2 regions of the Clostridium sp. M62/1 genome follow, and region 2 is predicted to be linked to the other one. Evidence: predicted binding sites of a transcription regulator. Region 2 holds the regulator's gene; the other holds the start of a gene.
The links. Region 2 encodes HrcA, which represses chaperone genes, less so after heat shock. Its sites were predicted from a motif close to TGTTAGCACTCNNNNNNNNNGAGTGCTAACA; they were not measured.
Positions count from the first base shown of each region.

Region 1: a site for HrcA is predicted at 2,961-2,991, ahead of LK436_RS14295 (co-chaperone GroES). Genes of this name have one in related genera too.

Region 1 is NZ_CP085988.1:3,072,615-3,082,752, forward strand. It holds gene LK436_RS14285 (PHP domain-containing protein) at 1-445, shown strand, start outside; gene groL (chaperonin GroEL) at 775-2,397, opposite strand; gene LK436_RS14295 (co-chaperone GroES) at 2,521-2,805, opposite strand; gene LK436_RS14300 (hypothetical protein) at 3,666-4,130, shown strand; gene LK436_RS14305 (IclR family transcriptional regulator) at 4,151-4,915, shown strand; gene hgdB ((R)-2-hydroxyglutaryl-CoA dehydratase subunit beta) at 5,183-6,331, opposite strand; gene hgdA ((R)-2-hydroxyglutaryl-CoA dehydratase subunit alpha) at 6,336-7,772, opposite strand; gene hgdC ((R)-2-hydroxyglutaryl-CoA dehydratase activase HgdC) at 7,803-8,591, opposite strand; gene LK436_RS14325 (acyl-CoA carboxylase subunit beta) at 9,000-10,138, opposite strand, start outside.
Region 2 is NZ_CP085988.1:1,847,237-1,857,374, forward strand. It holds gene LK436_RS08730 (LysR family transcriptional regulator) at 1-792, opposite strand, end outside; gene LK436_RS08735 (AAA family ATPase) at 1,187-1,708, shown strand; gene uraA (uracil permease) at 1,931-3,181, shown strand; gene LK436_RS08745 (3D domain-containing protein) at 3,218-3,937, opposite strand; gene LK436_RS08750 (3D domain-containing protein) at 4,286-4,741, opposite strand; gene hrcA (heat-inducible transcriptional repressor HrcA) at 4,973-6,016, shown strand; gene grpE (nucleotide exchange factor GrpE) at 6,146-6,811, shown strand; gene dnaK (molecular chaperone DnaK) at 6,939-8,792, shown strand; gene dnaJ (molecular chaperone DnaJ) at 8,966-10,123, shown strand.

The DNA.
Region 1 (10,138 bases), 1.2 Mb from region 2:
TGTGGGATATGAATTTTACTCTCTTCAGGGGGACATTCTGGCCTTCGGGGTTCCAGAGGTTCCGCCGGAGCGTATTTCAGCCCAGGATTTTATCAACTATGTAAAAAGTTTCGGGGGAGTCTGCATAGCAGCCCATCCGTTCAGAAACAACAGCCGCGGGCTGGAGGAGAATCTTCGCCTTGTAAAAGGGCTGGACGGCATCGAGGCCCTGAACGGAAGCACGCTTCCTGATGCCTGCAATCAGGCGTTTTCCTATGCCAGGGAACTGGGAATCCAGTGTACAGGAGCCAGCGACTGCCATGTTCCGTCCAAGGTAGGCGTATATGCCACCTGGTTTCCTGAGCCGGTGGCCACTCTGGATGAATTTATCTCTGTCTTTAAAAAAGGCCAGTGCCGCCCCGCCGTATACAGGGACGGCAGCTATACTGTGGCAGATCACGCATAGTACCAGAAACCAGAACAAACAAAAAAAGCAGGCAGGCCCGCCTCAGCTCCCCATCCCCCTCAATCATGAGAGGCTTGCCTGCTTTTTCGCGCCGCCGCGGGGCTGCCTTAAGCAGCCTTTTTCCTCTGAGCGGCGTGCGCATCCCGCCCGGCAGAACTTTTTCTATTATAGGAAATTCGGAGGAATTTCCTATAATAGAAAGAGAGAAGGGACTGTGAGCTCCGCCATCCGGCGGGGCACACAGTCCCTTCTTTTGCTGATTATCAGCCGTTATCTGATTTTACTGATTTTATCATATATGGTTTTATGATTTCTCAGTGCGGGGTGATTTACATCATTCCCATGCCGCCTGCACCGCCTGGCATAGCCGGTGTCTCTTCCTTGATGTTAGCAACTACAGACTCTGTTGTCAGCAGTGTGGAAGCAACACTTGTGGCGTTCTGAAGGGCGCTTCTTGTAACCTTTGCCGGATCCAGGATGCCTGCCTCTACCATATCAACGTATTTCTCGTTGTATGCATCAAAGCCCATTCCAACTTCAGACTCTCTTACCTTATTGATAATAACGGAGCCCTCCAGTCCTGCATTGGCAGCGATATGGAACAGCGGAGCCTCCAGAGCCTTTAAGATAATGCGGCCGCCTGTTCTCTCATCTCCGTCCAGAGCCTCAACAACCTTCTCCACTTCCTTTGTAGCGTGGATGTATGCGGAACCGCCTCCTGCGATGATTCCCTCCTCTACAGCTGCCTTAGCTGCGGATAAAGCATCCTCCATGCGAAGCTTAGCTTCCTTCATCTCTGTCTCTGTAGCAGCGCCTACGCGGATTACAGCAACGCCGCCGGACAGCTTTGCAAGTCTTTCCTGTAATTTCTCTCTGTCAAATTCAGATGTTGTCTCCTCAATCTGAGCCTTAATCTGTGCGATTCTTGCAGAGATCTCCTCCTTGTTTCCGCAGCCATCAACAATGATGGTGTTCTCCTTCTGAACCTTAACGGATTTCGCGCGTCCCAGCTGATCCATGGTTGTTTCCTTTAACTCAAGGCCCAGCTCCTCAGAGATAACCTGGCCGCCAGTCAGGATAGCAATATCTTTTAACATCTCTTTTCTTCTGTCGCCGTATCCCGGAGCCTTGACTCCTACTACTGTGAAGGTTCCTCTTAACTTGTTGACAATCAGAGTTGTGAGAGCCTCACCCTCAATATCCTCAGCGATGATTAAGAGCTTTGCGCCGGCCTGAACAACCTGCTCTAACAGAGGAAGGATTTCCTGGATGTTGGAAATCTTCTTATCTGTGATTAAGATATACGGATCGTCCAGGTTTGCTTCCATCTTATCCATGTCAGTAGCCATGTAAGCGGAAACATAACCGCGGTCAAACTGCATACCTTCAACCAGGTCAAGCTCTGTCTTCATGGTCTTGGATTCCTCAATAGTGATAACACCGTCCTTGGAAACCTTCTCCATGGCATCTGCAACCATCTCGCCAACCTCGTCGTCAGCAGAGGAGATAGCAGCTACTCTGGCAATATCAGCCTTGCCCTTCACGGACTTGGACATATTCTTGATAGCCTCCACAGCAGCCTCTGTGGCCTTCTTCATACCCTTTCTTAAAACGATTGGGTTTGCGCCTGCTGCCAGGTTCTTCATTCCCTCATTGATCATAGCCTGAGCTAAAACAGTGGCTGTCGTTGTACCGTCGCCGGCTACGTCGTTTGTCTTTGTGGCAACCTCTTTTACGAGCTGCGCTCCCATGTTCTCAAATGGATCCTTTAACTCAATCTCCTTTGCGATGGTCACGCCGTCGTTTGTGATAAGCGGAGCTCCGAAAGACTTGTCAAGAACTACGTTTCTTCCCTTCGGGCCTAATGTCACGCGTACTGTATCTGCTAACTGATTTACGCCGGATTCCAGTGCTTTTCTGGCTTCTACGCCGTACTTAATTTCCTTTGCCATGGTTATCAACCTCCAACATTATTTCAAACTATGTTTTGTTTCAATCTCTGTTTTTCAAATCTGATGCTGTTTTGCGTTTTCAGAATCTCACGCCGTTTTCAGCAGCCCCACTCTGCTCTCTGCCTATTCGATGACAGCCAGAATGTCGTTCTGCTTTACGACAACATACTTCTCTTCCTCTACCTCAACCTCTGTTCCGGAGTACTTGGAGTAGATTACCTTATCGCCAACCTTTACCTGCATGGTAACTTCCTTGCCGTCAACCACTCCGCCCGGGCCAACTGCGATAACCTCAGCCTGCTGCGGCTTCTCCTTTGCCTGACCTGGAAGAACGATGCCTGACTTTGTAGTCTCCTCTGCAACTAACTGTTTTAAAACAACTCTGTCAAATAATGGTACTAATTTCATTACTGACTCCTCCTTACTGTTTGTGATTTTCTTTAAATAAGCAGAATAATCTGTTTTTGACTCTGTCATCTGCAACTCTCATGGCTCCCTCTCAGAACCATCCTCTATTGTAAATATCTTCCTCTCTCAATCACAAGAAAAGTTATACCACGCTTTATTAGCACTGTCAATAGGTGAGTGCTAATTTTTGATAAATTTATAGAGATTTAATACTTTCCCTTTTCAGAGCAAAACAGTTCCTTCCGCTATCCGGCTGATTATCAGGCACTTCCGAATATATAAACACTTTTTATTTTAATCCACAGTTTCAAAAACTTTCCAAAACTCCCCAGTTCTCCCCCGCCTCTTCCATCATCCCTGTTAGTTTATTCCTTTTTTTACAATTTATTCATCCCCAATCCCTTTATTTTTCAGCGAATTCGTATTACAATAAAGGGAAGCAAACAGCACAAGTGCTGTTTGCTTCCCGCTACTCAAACGGAGCGTAACGGAGTTTGAGGTCCCTTTCTCTCCCCCGCTACTCAAACGCAGTGCAGCGGAGTTTGAGGTCCCTTTTTCTCCCCCGCTACTCAAACGGAGCGTAACGGAGTTTGAGGTCCCTTTCTCTCCCCCGCTACTCAAACGCAGTGCAGCGGAGTTTGAGGTCCCTTTTTCTCCCCCGCTACTCAAACGGAGCGTAACGGAGTTTGAGGTCCCTTTCTCTCCCCCGCTACTCAAACGGAGCATAGCGGAGTTTGAGGTCCCTTTTTTGAGATCCTTTCTCCCCGCCTCTGCTCAAATATGTTTGAATTTTCCACCTGGTGCTGTACATCATCGGGCAGGAGCAAATATAAAATATTAACTAAAAAAGGAGTTATATCATGGCAAAAAAACAGTTTGGAAGAATTGCTGCTCTCGCCGCTCTGGCAGGAGCCGCAGTGGGAATCACTTATTTTCTCAGATACAAATCCTTTCACGAAGAGCTGGAAGAAGATTTCCACGATTTTGAAGATGATCTCGATGAGTTTGACGTCGGGGAAAGCGAGGAAGAATCTCCGCAGAGAAATTACGTTTCCCTGACTCCCGAAAAGGCAGCTGAGGATACCCAGAAAACAGAGGCAGAGATGCCCGGAACCGCTTCTGCTGATTCCACCGAAGAAGGCAGTGCCGGCAAAACAGAAGAAAAGCCAAAGGCTTCGTCCGAAAATACCGGTTACCTGGACAGCGACATGGAATTTCTGGATGATGAGCCCCTGTTCTCAGAGAAGTCAGAGAGCTCCGCTTCCCCTGGGGCAGAAACTTCTGCAACCACCATTGTGGACGACGAAGAAACCGAAAATCAGTAATGGAGGGCAGGATTTAAACTATGATTCAGAGCCTTCTGCGCTCCCTGGATCTCCTGGAGGTCCTCAAGGAGTCTGACCACAAGATAACGATTGCAGAGCTTTCAGAGCGGCTTGAACTTCCACCAAGCACGGTTCACCGGATTCTCCAGACGTTCTGCGATAAAAAATATGTAATCCGGGATGAACTCACACACACCTACTGTCTCGGCCCGGCGCTCATCTCACTGGGCCGGGCGGCAGCGGCAAATGTACGCATTCAGGACGCAGCTATTCCTATTCTGAAGAATCTCTCTTATGTGACGCGCGAGGATTCCTACCTCATTATCCAGGTGGGCGATAAGGGGCTCGTTCTCGACAAAGTGGACGGCCCCAACCACTTAAAGGTAGTGGAAAAATTCGGGTATGAGCTGGATCTCCACTGCGGTGCCATACGCAAGGTTCTTCTTGCCTATCAGACACCGGAATACCTGGACTACTATACCAGACAGGTTTTAGACCGCCCGGAGGCGTTCCCCCAGACAAGCCGGGCAGGACTTCTCAAAGAGCTGAAGGAAATCCGCGAGACAGGGCTCTCTGTCTCACACGGAGAATACGTCCACGACGCAGTTGGGATAGGAGCTCCTGTATTCGGCATAGACGGAAAGGTTGCAGCCTCTGTGGGAATCATCGCTCCCTACAGCCGAATTGCCGATGATATTCATTTAGAACATATGATAGAACAGGTAAAGCACAGCGCGGCAGAGCTGTCCTACTACATGGGACACACCTTCCAGAGACCAAGGTAAAAGACAGAGCGCAGGATACTCCACACTCTGTCTTTTGTTCTTCCTTTTCTTTATCTTCCCCGGCCATTCTGACACTGACAGCGCCGAAACTTCCCCTTCCCCTGAACACAAAAAGCCCCACCGGTGGGAACTCTTCCTCTGCCGGTGGGGAACTTTTTTGCGCCTGCATTTCCTGCCTGCGCTTTTTCATTTTTTCCTGGGTCTTCCGTGCGATTCCAGTGCAGAAGTCTCAGCTTATCTTTTGTAGTCTCTCTTATTTACAGAAAGTTATTTTCTCATCTCAAGCACATCTGCAAAGGCCTGGATAGCTGTGCGGGCCTGTCCGAAGTCGCGCATCTGCTGATCGATTCCCAGCTTGATGTGAGGAATATCTGCATCATTTAATGCTTTCTTCAGGTATGGATACTCCATCTCCTCCGGATCGCAGAACTGCTGCATAAACAGTACCAGACCCTGAGCGCCGCTCTCCTTAACCAGGTTAGCAACGAACTCACCGCGGCGGTTCTCGCTGGACTTTGGATCGTACAGAAGAACATCGTAGTCAATGTTTGCAAACTGATGTGCAAGTGCCATCATCGGATCAGCATCCTCAGGTACATCGGTGCGGAAGGAACGTGTCTCGTGAGCCACATCATCTGCAGCGATGGCGATGTTGTTCTCCTCAAAGGCTGCCAGCAGAGCCGGGTTGTCGCAGATGATACCGGAGGTAACCACCTTTGTACCCTGCCAGTCACAGACTGGAAGCTTCTCAAGCTCAGCATTTAACTCATTTAACTTAGCTGTGTACTCGTCCTTTAACATGAAGTGGAAGGCCTTTAATACAGCAGATCTCTTGGTTGGAGTGATCACATCGCAGTGGTCGGAAGCCAGCTTCACGAATTTGCGGCGTGCTGCACGGCTCTCGTTGTAAACCTTGATGGCATTCTTGATGTCATCGTTTGTGATCTCTCTGCCTGCAATCTTCTCCAGCTCTTTCTTAACGTGTGTGTACTGATCCACTGTGAACTGAAGGCCGAAGTCCTCAAAACGGTTCTGCGGATGAGCTAAGAAGATAACGGACATCTTGTCACCCATAGCTACACGGAAGTTCTGGCTCATCGGGCGCAGAGTGTCGCAGATAGTTGGAGTGATGATTCCGTCAAGGCCGTCCATAGTTCCGTCAAGGAGCATCTCAAGAGCTAACTGAGCGATTGTGCAGTAGAAGGTAGCACAGTACTCTTTCGCACGGCTGATAGTCTTGTTGTTGGAACCCCAGATTCCCATGGGAACGATTCCGGCTGCGTAAACAAGCTCTTCCGGAGCGTAATATGGCAGAACGCCAACTACCTTTTTCCCCTGAGCTTTATATTCAGCAAGCTGCTGCTTTGGTGTGGCAGCTTTTACTTTAAATTCATCTAATAATGCGTTGATACTCATTTGACTATGCCTCCTTTGCCTGCTTGTTTGCTTCCATTGCCTCTACCAGACCCTGTACTCTTGTCTCGTACTGTGCGGCATTGAAGTTACGCGGATCGGCCTGGTCTCCATCGAATCCTGCACATGGAACACCCAGATCGGCTGTGAAGCGGCGCTGCATCTCTGCCATATAACCGGACCATGGCTTGCAGCTTCTGTTGTAGTGAACAAGAACGCCGTCTACCTTGTTGTCGCGGCAGATGCCCTCACGCCAGTCAACACCCTGCTCGATGCAGACAGAGTTCGGAGCCTTGTAGTAAGCGCGGGCCATCTCATCCAGTCCGTCGTAAACGAATCCGAATGCAGGTGCATATACTACGGCTGTAACGTTTACACCGTTTGCCTTCAGAGGCTTAAACAGTGCAGGCAGCTTCGGCCAGCATGGAATACCCTCGAACATTACACGGTACTTCTCCGGGAATGGAGTGGTTGTCTCACCCTTCTTAACTGTCTCCTCCAGGTCTCTTGCAAGAAGCTCAAATGCCTCTGCTGTCTCAACGCGGGCACGTGCCGTAACTACGTCTGCCATATGGTTGAACAGGTCAAAACCGCTGTATGGAGCCGGCTTGTACTGTAAGTAATCACATACCTTTAACCATGCCTTAGCTGTACGGTTTGCGTTTGCACAGGCCTCCTCAAACTTCTTCTCGTCGAACTTTTTGCCTGTCAGCTCCTCCAGCTGCTTGATAGCCTTGTCAAACTGTGCGCGCACATATTTTACATTCTCGTCTGCTACGTGAACGTCATTGTTGTAAGGAATATCTACCATGATCAGCGGGATATTGCACATACGGGCAATATTCTCATACCACTTTGTCATGCAGTTGCAGATATTGTTGCAGCAGAGCACGAAGTCCGGCTGCGGAATACGCATCTGGCGGATTGGGGAGATGGCTTCAAGACGTCTCTCCTTCTCCGGTCCGTCCGGCAGCTTCTCAATCTCAAGAATGTTGTCCAGCTGCAGGTATGGAGTCTGTGTCTTCGGATCCTTTAATGGCTTTCCGTCCTCACCCATCACTACGTTTCCGTCAGCATCCTTTAATGGCTTTCCTGTGCTCGGATCGATAATATACTCGCCTGTCTCAGGATCGTATTTGCGGGATACGCGGACGCCGGCTGCATAGGCAAGGCTGATACGGGCATATCCGCAGATATCGTTGTCATATCCCAGATCCTCTGCCGCCTGGCACATCATCTCGCCGTAACGGTTTGCAGCAATACCTGCTGCCTGGTTCTCAGGATACATAACATTCAGATCAAATGCCGCAGCAAGCTCGCACGGGAATTTGGAAGAGGACCATCCAACTAACTCTCCTCTTGCTTTGGCCTCGCGCGCCTCTTTGTGAACATCGTCAACTACCTTGCGGAGGGCGAGTACGCCTGGACTAACTTGTTTTGCCATAATAATTATCCTCCAATCTTTCTGTAAGATTTATTTCTGACGGCTGGCTGCCTGGTACGCAAAAAGCGCAGCACCCAGCGCGCCGTTATACTGTGTCAGCGGGGAAATGTGGATCTCGCAGCCCAGCTCCTTCTGAAGAGCGGAGACAACGCCGCTGTTCTGAGCAACACCGCCTGTCATAACCACATCCGGAACTACCCCGATTCTGTGTGCAAGTCCCGTAACCCGGTGTGCCACTGATTTGTGGATACCGTTGATAATATCGCACTTGTCTGTTCCCATGGCGAGCTGGCTGATAACCTCGCTCTCCGCGAAAACCGTACAGGTAGAGCTGATGCCTACCTCCTTTGTAGACATAGCGCCCAGTCTTCCCAGATCCTGAACCTTAACCTCCAGAACCTTTGCCATAACATCCAGAAAACGGCCGGTTCCGGCTGCACACTTGTCGTTCATCTGGAAATTAGTCATGGCGCCGTTGTCAATGTGAAGCACCTTCACATCCTGCCCGCCGATATCAATGACGGTATGGACATTTGGAAACAGGAAGGATGCACCCTTTGCGTGGCAGGAAAGCTCGCTCATCTGCTTTTTGGCGATTCCCAGGAGGGAATTGCGGCCATAGCCGGTTGCCAGTGTGTAGTCAAGCTGCTCCTGTGTCATATCCGCATCCCTGAGGACTTCCTCAATAGCGCGGGCCGGACCGCTTGTGCCTGTTCCCACATCCACCAGGGATTTTCCGACAATTTCCTTTCCGTCCTTTAAGATAATGCATTTCGACGCAGTAGAACCCACATCGATACCCATTGTGTAAATTGCCATAATGACCTCCGTATAGAAAGGAATGTCAAACGGATTCCTGACATCCCCACTTAATCTCTTACATCATTTTTCTACATCGTTTTAAGTATATCATATACAGCATAAAAAAGCCAAAACAATTTGGCCAAACATACATAAAAGTATTCATATAACTGTGATCTGGTATTATTTATAGGCTCCGCATTCAGGCGCATAAATGTCTCTAACCACGACAAGTCAGGCAAAGGTTCCAGTGCCTTTGCCCGACTTATCGTGCTATCCTATCATTTATGCGCCTGTATGGCTAATTTTTATGCTTTTTCTTTTACTATCATTATTTGGGACACTCAAACGTTTTAGAACGTCCCCTGTCTCTTTTGCTGTCTGGCCGGACCGTCTGGCAAAAAGCAGTCCGGCCCTACGGCTGAATTATTTCTTAAATGTCTCGAACTCGCGGATTGCCCTTGGAGTAATCATCTGATGGAATGGGCAGATGGACTGCGGGTTCTGGTATGCTGCCTCTGTGAAGGCCTGGATGTATGGACGGATGTCTGTCATGTCAACGATCTCGTCTACCATTCCCTTCTCTGTGCAGTATTTCGGACGGGACTTGTCTGTGTACATCTGAATCATATCGTTCATCTTGTCGATGATTGGCTGAAGCGGCTCTCCTGCCTTCTTAGCCTTAACGAGCTTTCTGGAGTACATAGCGTTTGCTGCTGTCTCGCCTGGCATTACGTAATACTCACATGCACCTGTACCGATGGAGAATACGTTTGTGTTGTTGCCCTGTGGTCCGCCGAGAACGTAGTGAGCAGCAGCGCTGGCCTTACGGATGGTTACCTCTAAGGACGGCAGCTTGGAGTTCTCGATGGAGTAGATTAAGGACTGTCCAAGACCAAGTAACTCAGCCTTCTCAGCCTCATCGCCTACGTCGATACCTGTTGTATCCTGCAGCCAGATTAACGGGATTCTGTCGCGTGCACAGAGTGTCACGAACTCGTTCATCTTAACTAAGCCCTGACGGTAGAGCTTTCCGCCGATACCTACAGAGTTCTGCTTGTACTCCGGATAGTTCATCAGAAGTCCCTGAACATTGGCGATAACACCTACTAAGAGGCCGTTTACCTTTGCGAGACCTGTGATCATCTCCGGGCCGTATCCCTTCTTGTACTCAGCAAACTCACTGTTGTCGAAGAGACGTGCGATAACCTCGTACATATCGTAAGGACGCTTCTGGTTCATCGGAACGATGCTGTACAGATCCTCTGCCGGGAACTGAGGAGCCTTTGGTGTGTCAACACGGAAGAACTCCAGGTTGTAAGCCGGAAGGTAGCTGATGTATTTCTTGATACCCTCGATTACGCCTAAATCGTTCTCATATACCTCGCGGAAGAATCCTGTCTCATCGTAGTGAATCGGCACGGAGCCTGGAGCCGGTACATGGTGCTTGCTGTTCTCGATCTGTGCATTGATGATCTGCTCTGCAGCCTCCTCATCAATGTATCCCTTCGGGTTCATACCGGAAAGAATACCAGCGCCTCCAACTGCCATGTTGGCATCCTGAT
Region 2 (10,138 bases):
GGAACGGCGTGTCAGGACAATATCTCTGCTGCAGTGCATGTTTATAATAGGAAGAAGCCGGATTTTGGGAGTGGAGAGCAGCCCCCAGGAATATTCCGGCCAGAAGCCGACGCCCAGGCCTGCCGCGATCAGGTTCCGGACCGATTCCGGGTTATCCGTCTCGCAGACCGTGTGGCATGCAAAGCCTGCCTCCAGACAGAAGCGCTCGCAGATTCTACGGATGGGCCGGTTGTTGGACAGGCTGATGAATCCCTCATCCTTCAGACAAGCCAGATCAACGCCGTCCAGCCCTGCATAGGGGGAGCCTGCCGGAACAGCCATAAAAAACCGTTCCTGCAAAAGCAGCTGTTCGCCGTATCGGAGGGGAGTTCCGGGAAAGGCCGTGGAGATACAGATATCATCATGTTCCCGATCCGGATTCTGGACCAGGCGGAACAGGATCTCCGGGTGAAGCTCCTTATAGGCGATGATGCAGTCTGTCACCAGACGGGTAGCCGCCAGAAGATTTAAGTGAATCGTGCGCTGGTTCATCCGCTCCTTTTTCTGTATTTCCGAGGGGATTTCATCCAGGGCAGCCATTATGGGAAGGAGCTTCTGTTCCAGAAAGCGCCCGGCGTCATTGAGCCGGATATTCCTTTTCTCTCTTTCAAAGAGGGAAACTCCAAGCTCCTGTTCCAGCCTCTTGATGGACTGGGACAGGGCGGGCTGGGCAATCTGGAGAACCTCGGCGGCCTTCGTCATGTGCTGGTATTTTGCCGCCACCAGAAAATAGCGCAGCTGTAGAAGTTCCATAGATCATCCTCTTTTCTGTCTCGCCGCTTCGTCATCCGCTCTGCAGAAATGTCTGCAGAAATAAGGCAGAAGTGACAGCGGGAAATTGTTAAAAATCATATCAAAGTTACTTTTCATTAACTGTTTGTCACCGGTAAAAAACACTGGATTTTTTTCTATTATAGCTGAAAAAAAGAAAAAACAAAAGAAAAATTTTAGGCATAAAAGGATAAATCATAACATAAAAGTTATTAATTGATAAAAATAAAATATTGGAAATCGTTAAAAAAATAACGTATAATAAGGCCAGATAGTTGAGAGAGAAGGAAAAGCGAAAGAAGAGCGCTGAAGAATGAAACAGAATGGCCTGATCAGGACGGCAGGCAAAAGCAGAAAAATCAGGAGGATAGAAATTATGGCAAGAAAAACAGTCTGTATTGAGAGAGAGTATGGGAGCAACGGCCGAAAGATTGCAGAATGGCTGTCCAGGAATACCGGCATTGAACTCTATGACAGGGAAGCTCTGATAAAGGTGGCAGAGGAAAATCATCTGGTGACAGGGGACGGTATGACAGAGGATGAGAAGAGGCATCAGATGCACAGGGAGGCGATCAAATTCCTGGCTGACAGAGGATCCTGCATATTTGTGGGAACCTGCGCAGCAGGCGTGCTCCAGGGGCGTGACAGAAATATCAATGTGTTTGTCAAGGCTGATATGGAGAGCAAGGTCCGCTGGGCCATGGCCAGCGAAAAGATCAGCCGCGAGGAAGCGGAAAAGAAGATTGCCGAGATGGATGAGAAGAGAAGCAAAATAAGGGATAGTTATTCTGTTACCGAGTGCGGCGACCGGGTGGATTACGATCTCATTATCACCAGCTCCCGCTTTGGAATCGAGGGAACGGCGGAACTGATCCGCTCCTGTATGGCGAGAGCCTAGCCCCAGCCTGCTCAGCATTTGGTGAGATAAATGTATTTTCATAAGTATTTTCTGCGAGAATCCCCCCGGGAATTTCCTGGGGGGATTCTTGCGGTGTAAAATTTATGCCGCCTGAAATATGATAAAGTTGAATGAAGGGGAAAAATGTTGTATGATTATTCGGAACAAGCAGAAAATACAGGATAAAAGAAAAAATTATCCTGAAAGAGACAGGAGGGAAAGATGGAAAATCATCGTATTATTCAGGTGGAGGAGAAGGTGCCGGTTAATCTTCTCATCCCGCTAAGTATCCAGCACATGTTTGCCATGTTCGGAGCGTCGGTGCTGGTTCCTTTTATGTTTGGCATTAATCCGGCGATTGTACTGTTTATGAATGGAGTGGGAACGCTTCTCTTCATTTTTTTAACTAAGGGAAAGGCTCCCGCCTACCTGGGCTCCAGCTTCGCATTCCTGGCGCCGGCCGGCCTTGTGATTGAAAAGTTCGGCTATTCCTATGCTCTGGGAGGCTTCGTGGCTGTGGGATTTCTGGGATGTATCCTGGCTTTTGTGATCTGCAAATTCGGTTCCCGGTGGATTGACGTGGTGCTCCCGCCGGCAGCCATGGGACCTGTGGTAGCACTTATCGGTCTGGAATTGTCCGGAACGGCTGCCGGCAACGCAGGCCTTCTCGACGAAGTCCTGGATCCAAAGAAGGTGATTGTATTCCTGCTGACTCTGGCAGTTGCCGTATTTGGCTCCATACTGTTTCGGGGATTCTTATCGGTTATCCCTATTCTGATTGCCATTATCGCAGGCTATGCAGCGTCCCTCTGCATGGGGCTGGTGGATTTTTCGCAGGTAGTAAGCGCTCCGCTGTTTGCCCTTCCGAACTTTTCAGCTCCCAAATTTAATGCAGAGGCAATTATGATTCTTCTGCCGGTGATTCTGGTCATCACCTCGGAGCACATCGGCCACCAGGTAGTGACAGGAAAGATTGTAGGCCGCGACCTTCTGAAGGATCCGGGGCTTCACCGCTCCCTTTTAGGAGACAATCTCTCTACCATGATCTCAGGACTGATCGGTTCAGTTCCAACTACAACCTATGGAGAAAACATCGGCGTTATGGCTGTCACGAGAGTCTACAGTGTCCGTGTGATCGCAGGCGCTGCAGTGCTCTCCATTATCTGCTCCTTTATAGGAAAGCTGTCCATGCTGATCAGCAGCATTCCGGGCCCCGTGATCGGGGGAATCTCCTTCCTTCTCTATGGAATGATTGGAACCTCGGGTCTGCGCATTCTCGTGGATTCCCAGGTGGACTATGGAAAATCCAGGAATCTGGCTCTGACCTCTGTGATCTTTGTGACAGGTCTCTCCGGCATCGCAGTCAATATCGGAAATATTCAGCTCACGGGAATGGTTCTGGCCTGTGTTACGGGAATGATCCTGAGCCTGATTTTCTATATCCTGGACAGGCTGCACCTGACAAACGACTGAGAAGACTGAGAGGGCCGGCTGTGTTCTGCAGAAATTTTAGCTGAGCAGAAATACCTGGGCATTCTGGAAGGGGAGGCTTCTGGCCTGAGCGTGGGAGTCACAGTAGATGTCGATATGGCTGCCCTTTACTCCGCCGCCTGTGTCCTCGGCTGTGTAGACCTGCCCGTTGATAAGCAGGCGGCTTCCCATGGGAATTACCCGCGGGTCTACGGCTACAGTGCGGCCGGAGGCGGCGATGGTGCCGGAGCTGGTGCGCCCGCCCCAACCGGCGCTGCAGCTTCGGCAGGAGCAGTATCCGGTAATGCGGAAATTTCCCAGGTTCTGGACAGAGGAGATGCCCTCCAAAAGCCCGCTCTGCCCGTCTGCTCCGGAGACGTGGTAGGAGAGTGAGTTGCCCACGGTTTTTCCATTGCTCACAATTGAAGCGGTGTACAGACCGCTGCCGAGGGATTCCCAGTCGATGGAAACGAAAAAGCCGGGCGTGCTCTCTGCGCCTGTTCTGGATTCCAGATCGGGGCGGGACAGGGAAGTGGTGGCCGGGATCTCCTGGACGGTTTCTCCTGTCAGCACATTGGCAATGCGCAGGGTGAAATCAGCCGGAGAGGAGGGCTGGCTGTTCTGATAACACCAGCCTGACACACCAGTTTCGTTGAGAAAATCGAGATGCCCGCAGGAGTCCTCTCCGGCAAAAGCCGAAAAGGCACCCAGAAGGGCAAAGGTAATCGTAAGTAAAAAAAGTTTCAGCGTCTTTAACATAGAGCGCTCCTTTCTTGCGGCCGGAATAGCGGCAGCAGTGCCGCGAAGAAATGTTACAGAAAAAATAAAAAATGTTACAAAAAGTGACAAAATGTAATAATTCTGTAATATTTATGGCCGTAAGAAAACATTATACATAGATTTTTCCATTTGTCAAGGGGAGAGGGCCCCTGTTTTCGGAGAGCGCATCCATAGCGGAACGTTTATGTTCTATATTAGAAAGAAACATCAGGAACCAGTATGCTTATGCTTTAACGCAGCGGGGTCTTTCCCTCAAAGCGAAAAAAGTCCGGTACCTTCCCAGGGAAAATACCGGACATCCGTTCTTATTTCTCATTATTCAGTTTTTTATTCAACGGCATAGACCTTTTCTGTCTGGCGCCCATAATCCAGGGCATCCTCATGTGAATCAAAATAAATATCAAGGTGATTTCTGCCCACACCGGATCCCGTATCTTCTACTGTGTAGACGGTATCTCCGATCCGAAGCTGTGTCCCGATAGGAAAGACGCTTAAGTTTGCCGATATCGTGTGATCAGCCTGAGGGGCTGTGCCGGAGTAGGTAAGTAAATTTCCCTTGGAGCATTTCTGGCATCCGCAGTAGGCGGTGATGTCAAACTCTCCCAGAAAACTGCCCTCTGCTGTCTTAACAGGATCAGATGTCTCCTCAGAAAATGCGGAAACCTCTGCGGCGGGACCGCTGGCCTCTGCTGTCTCTTCAGCGTAAGAGGTAAAAGCTGCGCCTGCTATAAGAGCGACAGAAAAAACTGCGGCGGACAATCCGTGGCTTAATCTTTTTTTCATATTTTTCCTCACAATCAGAATTATTTCATAGAGATTATGGTTTGTTACAATCTGTTTATTATTATATTACAAAAATGTTAAATGTCAAGCTAAGATCAGATTAAGCTGCAATTATAAAAAATTTTTCCAAAATCTGTTGACAAAATACTATAGAAGTAATATAGTATCAACTGTAGATGTTAGCACTCCTTAGTGTTGAGTGCTAACAGAACAGGAAACTGACAGAAAGGAATGAGGCAGTTGGAGCTGGGTGAGAGAAAAGAAAAGATATTAAAAGCGATTATCCAGACCTATCTGGAGACCGGAGAACCGGTAGGCTCCCGGACAATTTCAAAATACTCTGACTTGAACCTGAGTTCTGCCACCATTCGGAATGAGATGTCAGACCTGGAAGAGCTGGGCTATATCATACAGCCTCATACCTCGGCCGGAAGGATTCCCTCAGATAAGGGATACCGCTTCTATGTGGATCAGATTATCAGGGAAAAGGACGACGAGGTGACGGAGATTAAGGACTTGATGATACAGCGGGTTGACCGGGTGGAACTGCTGCTCAAGCAGCTTGCCACCATCCTGGCGGCGAATACCAATTATGCCACGATGATCAGCGGGCCGCAGTACCATCAGACCAAGATCAAATTTATCCAGCTGTCGCGGATGGAGGCAGGAAAGCTTTTGATTGTGACAGTTCTTGAGGGAAATATCATTAAGAATTCCATGGTGGATCTGGATGGAGAGCTGAGTGAGGAAGAGCTTCTGAACCTGAACATTCTGCTGAATAACTCGTTAAACGGGCTGACGTCCGATCAGATTAATCTGGGCGTTATCACAAAGATGAAGGAACAGGCGGGAAGCAGAAGGCAGATCGTGGATCTGGTGCTCAATGAGGTTGCAGAGGCTATCAGGGCAAATGAGGAGGATCTTCAGATTTATACCGGAGGAACCACGAATATTTTCAAGTACCCTGAGCTGAGCGACGGACAGAAGGCCAGTGAGCTTCTGGGAACTCTGGAGCAGAAAGAGCTTCTTAAAAATCTGTTTACAGATGAAGGAGACGGCCAGGAGAATACAGGCATACAGGTTTATATCGGAGATGAGACTCCGGTTCAGTCTATGAAGGACTGCAGCGTCGTGACAGCCAATTATGTATTGGGCGACGGACTGCGGGGAACCATAGGAATTATCGGTCCCAAGCGTATGGACTATGAGAAGGTGGTAAACACTCTGCGCTCCCTGATGAGCCAGCTGGAAGCGACCTTCAACCATGACCAGTAGCCTTCGGGCGTGCTGGAAGAAAGGGTTTGGTCCGGTTTACAGCAAAACAGAGAGGAATCTGGGAGGACGGTTCTGATACAGATAAGGAGTTCCGAACAGGTGAATTCAGATAAAGAAAGGTGAAGCCAAGTGAGCGAAGAATTAAAGGATAAAGAGAACATGCAGCCCGAGTCCGAACAGGAGAACAGGGACTGCGGCGAAGCTGCCGGGAAAAATGCGTCATCTGAGACTGCAGAGGGCGCTGAAGGAAGTCAGGCAGAGGAGAGCGGGGCCGAGGAAAAGACAGGCGCGGATGGCGAACAGGCAGAGGAGGGCGGGGAGGAATCCCAGCCGGAGAAAAAAGGCTTCTTCGCCAGAAAAAAAGATAAGCGGGATCAGCAGATTGAAGAGCTGACAGACCGCTTAAAGCGTACCATGGCAGAGTTCGACAACTTCAGGAAGAGGACAGAAAAGGAAAAATCAGCCATGTACGAGATCGGAGCCAAAGATGTGATTGAAAAAATCCTTCCGATCGTCGACAATTTTGAGAGAGGCTTAAGTGCCGTGCCCGAAGGCGGCGATGCTTTCGCTGAGGGCATGAATATGATTTACCGGCAGCTTTTAAAGACGCTGGAGGAGCTGGGCGTAAAGCCTATCGAGGCGGTGGGACAGCCGTTTGATCCGAACTTCCACAATGCAGTGATGCACATCGAGGACGAGAGCCTTGGAGAAAACGTGGTGGCAGAGGAGTTCCAGAAGGGATACCTTTACCGGGACAGCGTGGTAAGACACAGCATGGTGAAGGTGGCCAACTAAAAGCAGTCAGTCCCGGCAGGCACAGGATGCCGCAGGACAGCGGGAAGCCCGGACAGCAGAGCTTCCGGCAGCAGGTAAGATGACAGGTTGAATGGAAATAGAGGAAATTTATCAGGAGGAAAAAGCTATGAGCAAGATTATTGGTATTGACTTAGGTACAACAAATAGCTGCGTGGCGGTTATGGAGGGCGGAAAGCCGGTTGTAATCGCCAATACAGAGGGCGTGAGAACGACTCCGTCCGTAGTGGCATTCACAAAGACAGGGGAGAGATTAGTGGGTGAGCCTGCAAAGCGTCAGGCAGTCACAAACGCAGAGAAGACCATCTCCTCCATCAAGAGACATATGGGTACGGACTACAAGGTAACCATCGATGACAAGAAATACTCTCCTCAGGAGATTTCTGCCATGATTCTTCAGAAACTGAAGGCAGATGCAGAGGCATATCTGGGAGAGAAGGTGACAGAGGCTGTTATCACAGTTCCGGCTTACTTCAACGACGCGCAGCGTCAGGCCACCAAGGATGCAGGAAAGATTGCAGGCCTTGACGTTAAGCGTATCATCAACGAGCCGACAGCCGCAGCTCTTGCATACGGACTGGACAATGAAAAAGAGCAGAAGATCATGGTATACGACCTGGGCGGCGGTACCTTCGATGTCTCCATCATTGAGATCGGCGACGGCGTAATCGAGGTTCTCTCCACAAACGGCGATACACATCTGGGCGGCGACGACTTCGACAACCGGATTACCCAGTGGATGATCGACGAGTTCAAGAAGGCAGAGGGCGTAGACCTCTCCACAGATAAGATGGCTCTCCAGAGATTAAAGGAGGCCGCTGAGAAGGCAAAGAAGGAGCTTTCCACAGCTACCACGACCAATATTAACCTTCCGTTCATCACAGCGACCAGCGAGGGACCGAAGCACCTTGACATGAACCTGACAAGAGCAAAATTCGACGAGCTGACCCACGATTTAATCGAGAGAACAGCCATCCCGGTTCAGAACGCATTAAAGGATGCAGGTCTGACCGCTTCCGAGTTAGGAAAAGTTCTGTTAGTCGGCGGTTCCACACGTATGCCGGCTGCTCAGGAGAAGGTAAAGCAGCTCACAGGCCATGAGCCAAGCAAGACCTTAAACCCGGATGAGTGCGTTGCCATCGGTGCGGCAATCCAGGGCGGAAAGCTGGCAGGCGATGCAGGCGCAGGCGACATCCTTCTTCTGGACGTTACTCCGCTGTCCCTGTCTATTGAGACCATGGGCGGAATCGCTACAAAGCTGATCGAGAGAAATACGACTATTCCGACCAAGAAGAGCCAGATTTTCTCCACAGCCGCAGATAACCAGACAGCTGTTGACATCCACGTAGTACAGGGTGAGAGACAGTTCGCAAGGGACAACAAGACTCTGGGCCAGTTCCGTCTGGACGGAATCCCGCCGGCAAGAAGAGGCGTTCCGCAGATCGAGGTTACCTTTGATATCGATGCAAATGGTATTGTAAATGTATCCGCAAAGGATCTGGGAACAGGAAAAGAGCAGCATATCACCATCACTTCCGGCTCCAACATGTCTGAGGCTGATATCGAGAAGGCTGTGAAAGAGGCAGCTGAGTATGAGGCTCAGGACAAGAAGAGAAAGGAAGCCATTGATGCAAGAAATGATGCAGACTCCATGGTATTCCAGACAGAGAAGGCCCTTGAGGAGGTAGGCGACAAGATCGATGCCAACGACAAGGCAGCCGTAGAGGCAGACTTAAATGCCCTGAAAGAGGCCATCAACCGCGCTCCGGTTGACCAGATGACAGATGCCCAGGTAGAGGATATCAAGGCCGGCAAGGAGAAATTAATGGCTAGCGCCCAGGCTCTGTTCGCAAAGGTTTATGAGCAGGCTCAGGCAGCAGGAGCAGCAGGCCAGGCTCCTGATATGGGAGGTTCCCAGGGGGCTGATGACAACGTAGTAGACGGAGATTTCAAGGAGGTATAAATTTTCAAGCCCCGGCGAAACGGGGCAGGAAATGCCTGAAAAACGGCGCCACCCTGAAAGATTTCCGCAGGACGGCCGGCAGGCTGTCCGGAACATAGACATAGAGAAACCGTGACGGGGATGGGGCGGGAACGCTCAATCCCCTTTGCGGGGTTTGGAGAGGAAGAGCTGACATGGCAGAGAATAAGAGAGATTACTATGAGGTCTTAGGCGTTCCGAGGGATGCGGATGACGCCGCCCTCAAAAAAGCATACAGAACCCTTGCCAAAAAGTACCATCCTGATGCCAACCCGGGCGACAAGGAGGCTGAGAAGAAGTTCAAGGAGGCATCTGAGGCCTACAGCGTATTAAGCGATCCGCAGAAACGCCAGCAGTACGACCAGTTCGGCCATGCCGCTTTCGACGGAGGCGCAGGTGCAGGAGCCGGAGGTTTCGGCGGCTTTGATTTCTCAGGCGCTGATATGGGAGATATTTTCGGAGACATTTTCGGAGATCTCTTCGGCGGCGGCAGAAGCAGGGGCGGCAGAAGCAACGGTCCGATGAAGGGGGCCAATGTGAGAACCAGCATCCGCATTACCTTTGAGGAGGCTATCTTCGGCTGCGAGAAGGAGATCGAGCTGGATCTGAAGGAAACCTGTGAGAAATGCCACGGAACAGGGGCAAAGCCGGGAACCCAGCCTCAGACCTGCCCGAAGTGCAATGGCAAGGGAAAAATTATGTACACCCAGCAGTCCTTCTTCGGCCAGGTGCAGAACGTGCAGACCTGTCCGGACTGCCGGGGAACCGGAAAGATTATCAGAGAGAAGTGTCCTGACTGCTATGGAACGGGATATGTGACAAGGAGAAAGAAAATCAAGGTGACAATCCCTGCCGGAATTGACAACGGGCAGATGCTGAGGGATCGCGGAAACGGCGAGCCGGGCGTAAACGGAGGAGAGAGAGGCGATCTTCTGGTTGAGGTGATCGTTTCCAATCATCCGGTATTTAAGCGCCAGGATACCAGCATCTATTCTACGGTTCCGATTTCCTTTGCAAAGGCCGCCCTCGGCGGACCGATCCGCATCAAGACCGTGGACGGCGAGGTAGAGTATGAGGTTAAGCCGGGCACCCAGACCGACACGAGAGTGCGTCTGAAGGGAAAGGGAGTTCCGTCCCTGCGGAATAAGAATGTGCGCGGCGATCACTTTGTAACTCTTGTGGTTCAGGTTCCGGAAAAGCTGAACGAGGAGCAGAAGGAGGCCCTTCGCCGCTTCGACGACGCCATGAACGGAGTCTCGGCAGAAGGCAGCGAAAAGCACAAGAAGAAGGGACTGTTTGGAGGCAGACTGTAGGCTCAGGACAGCTCG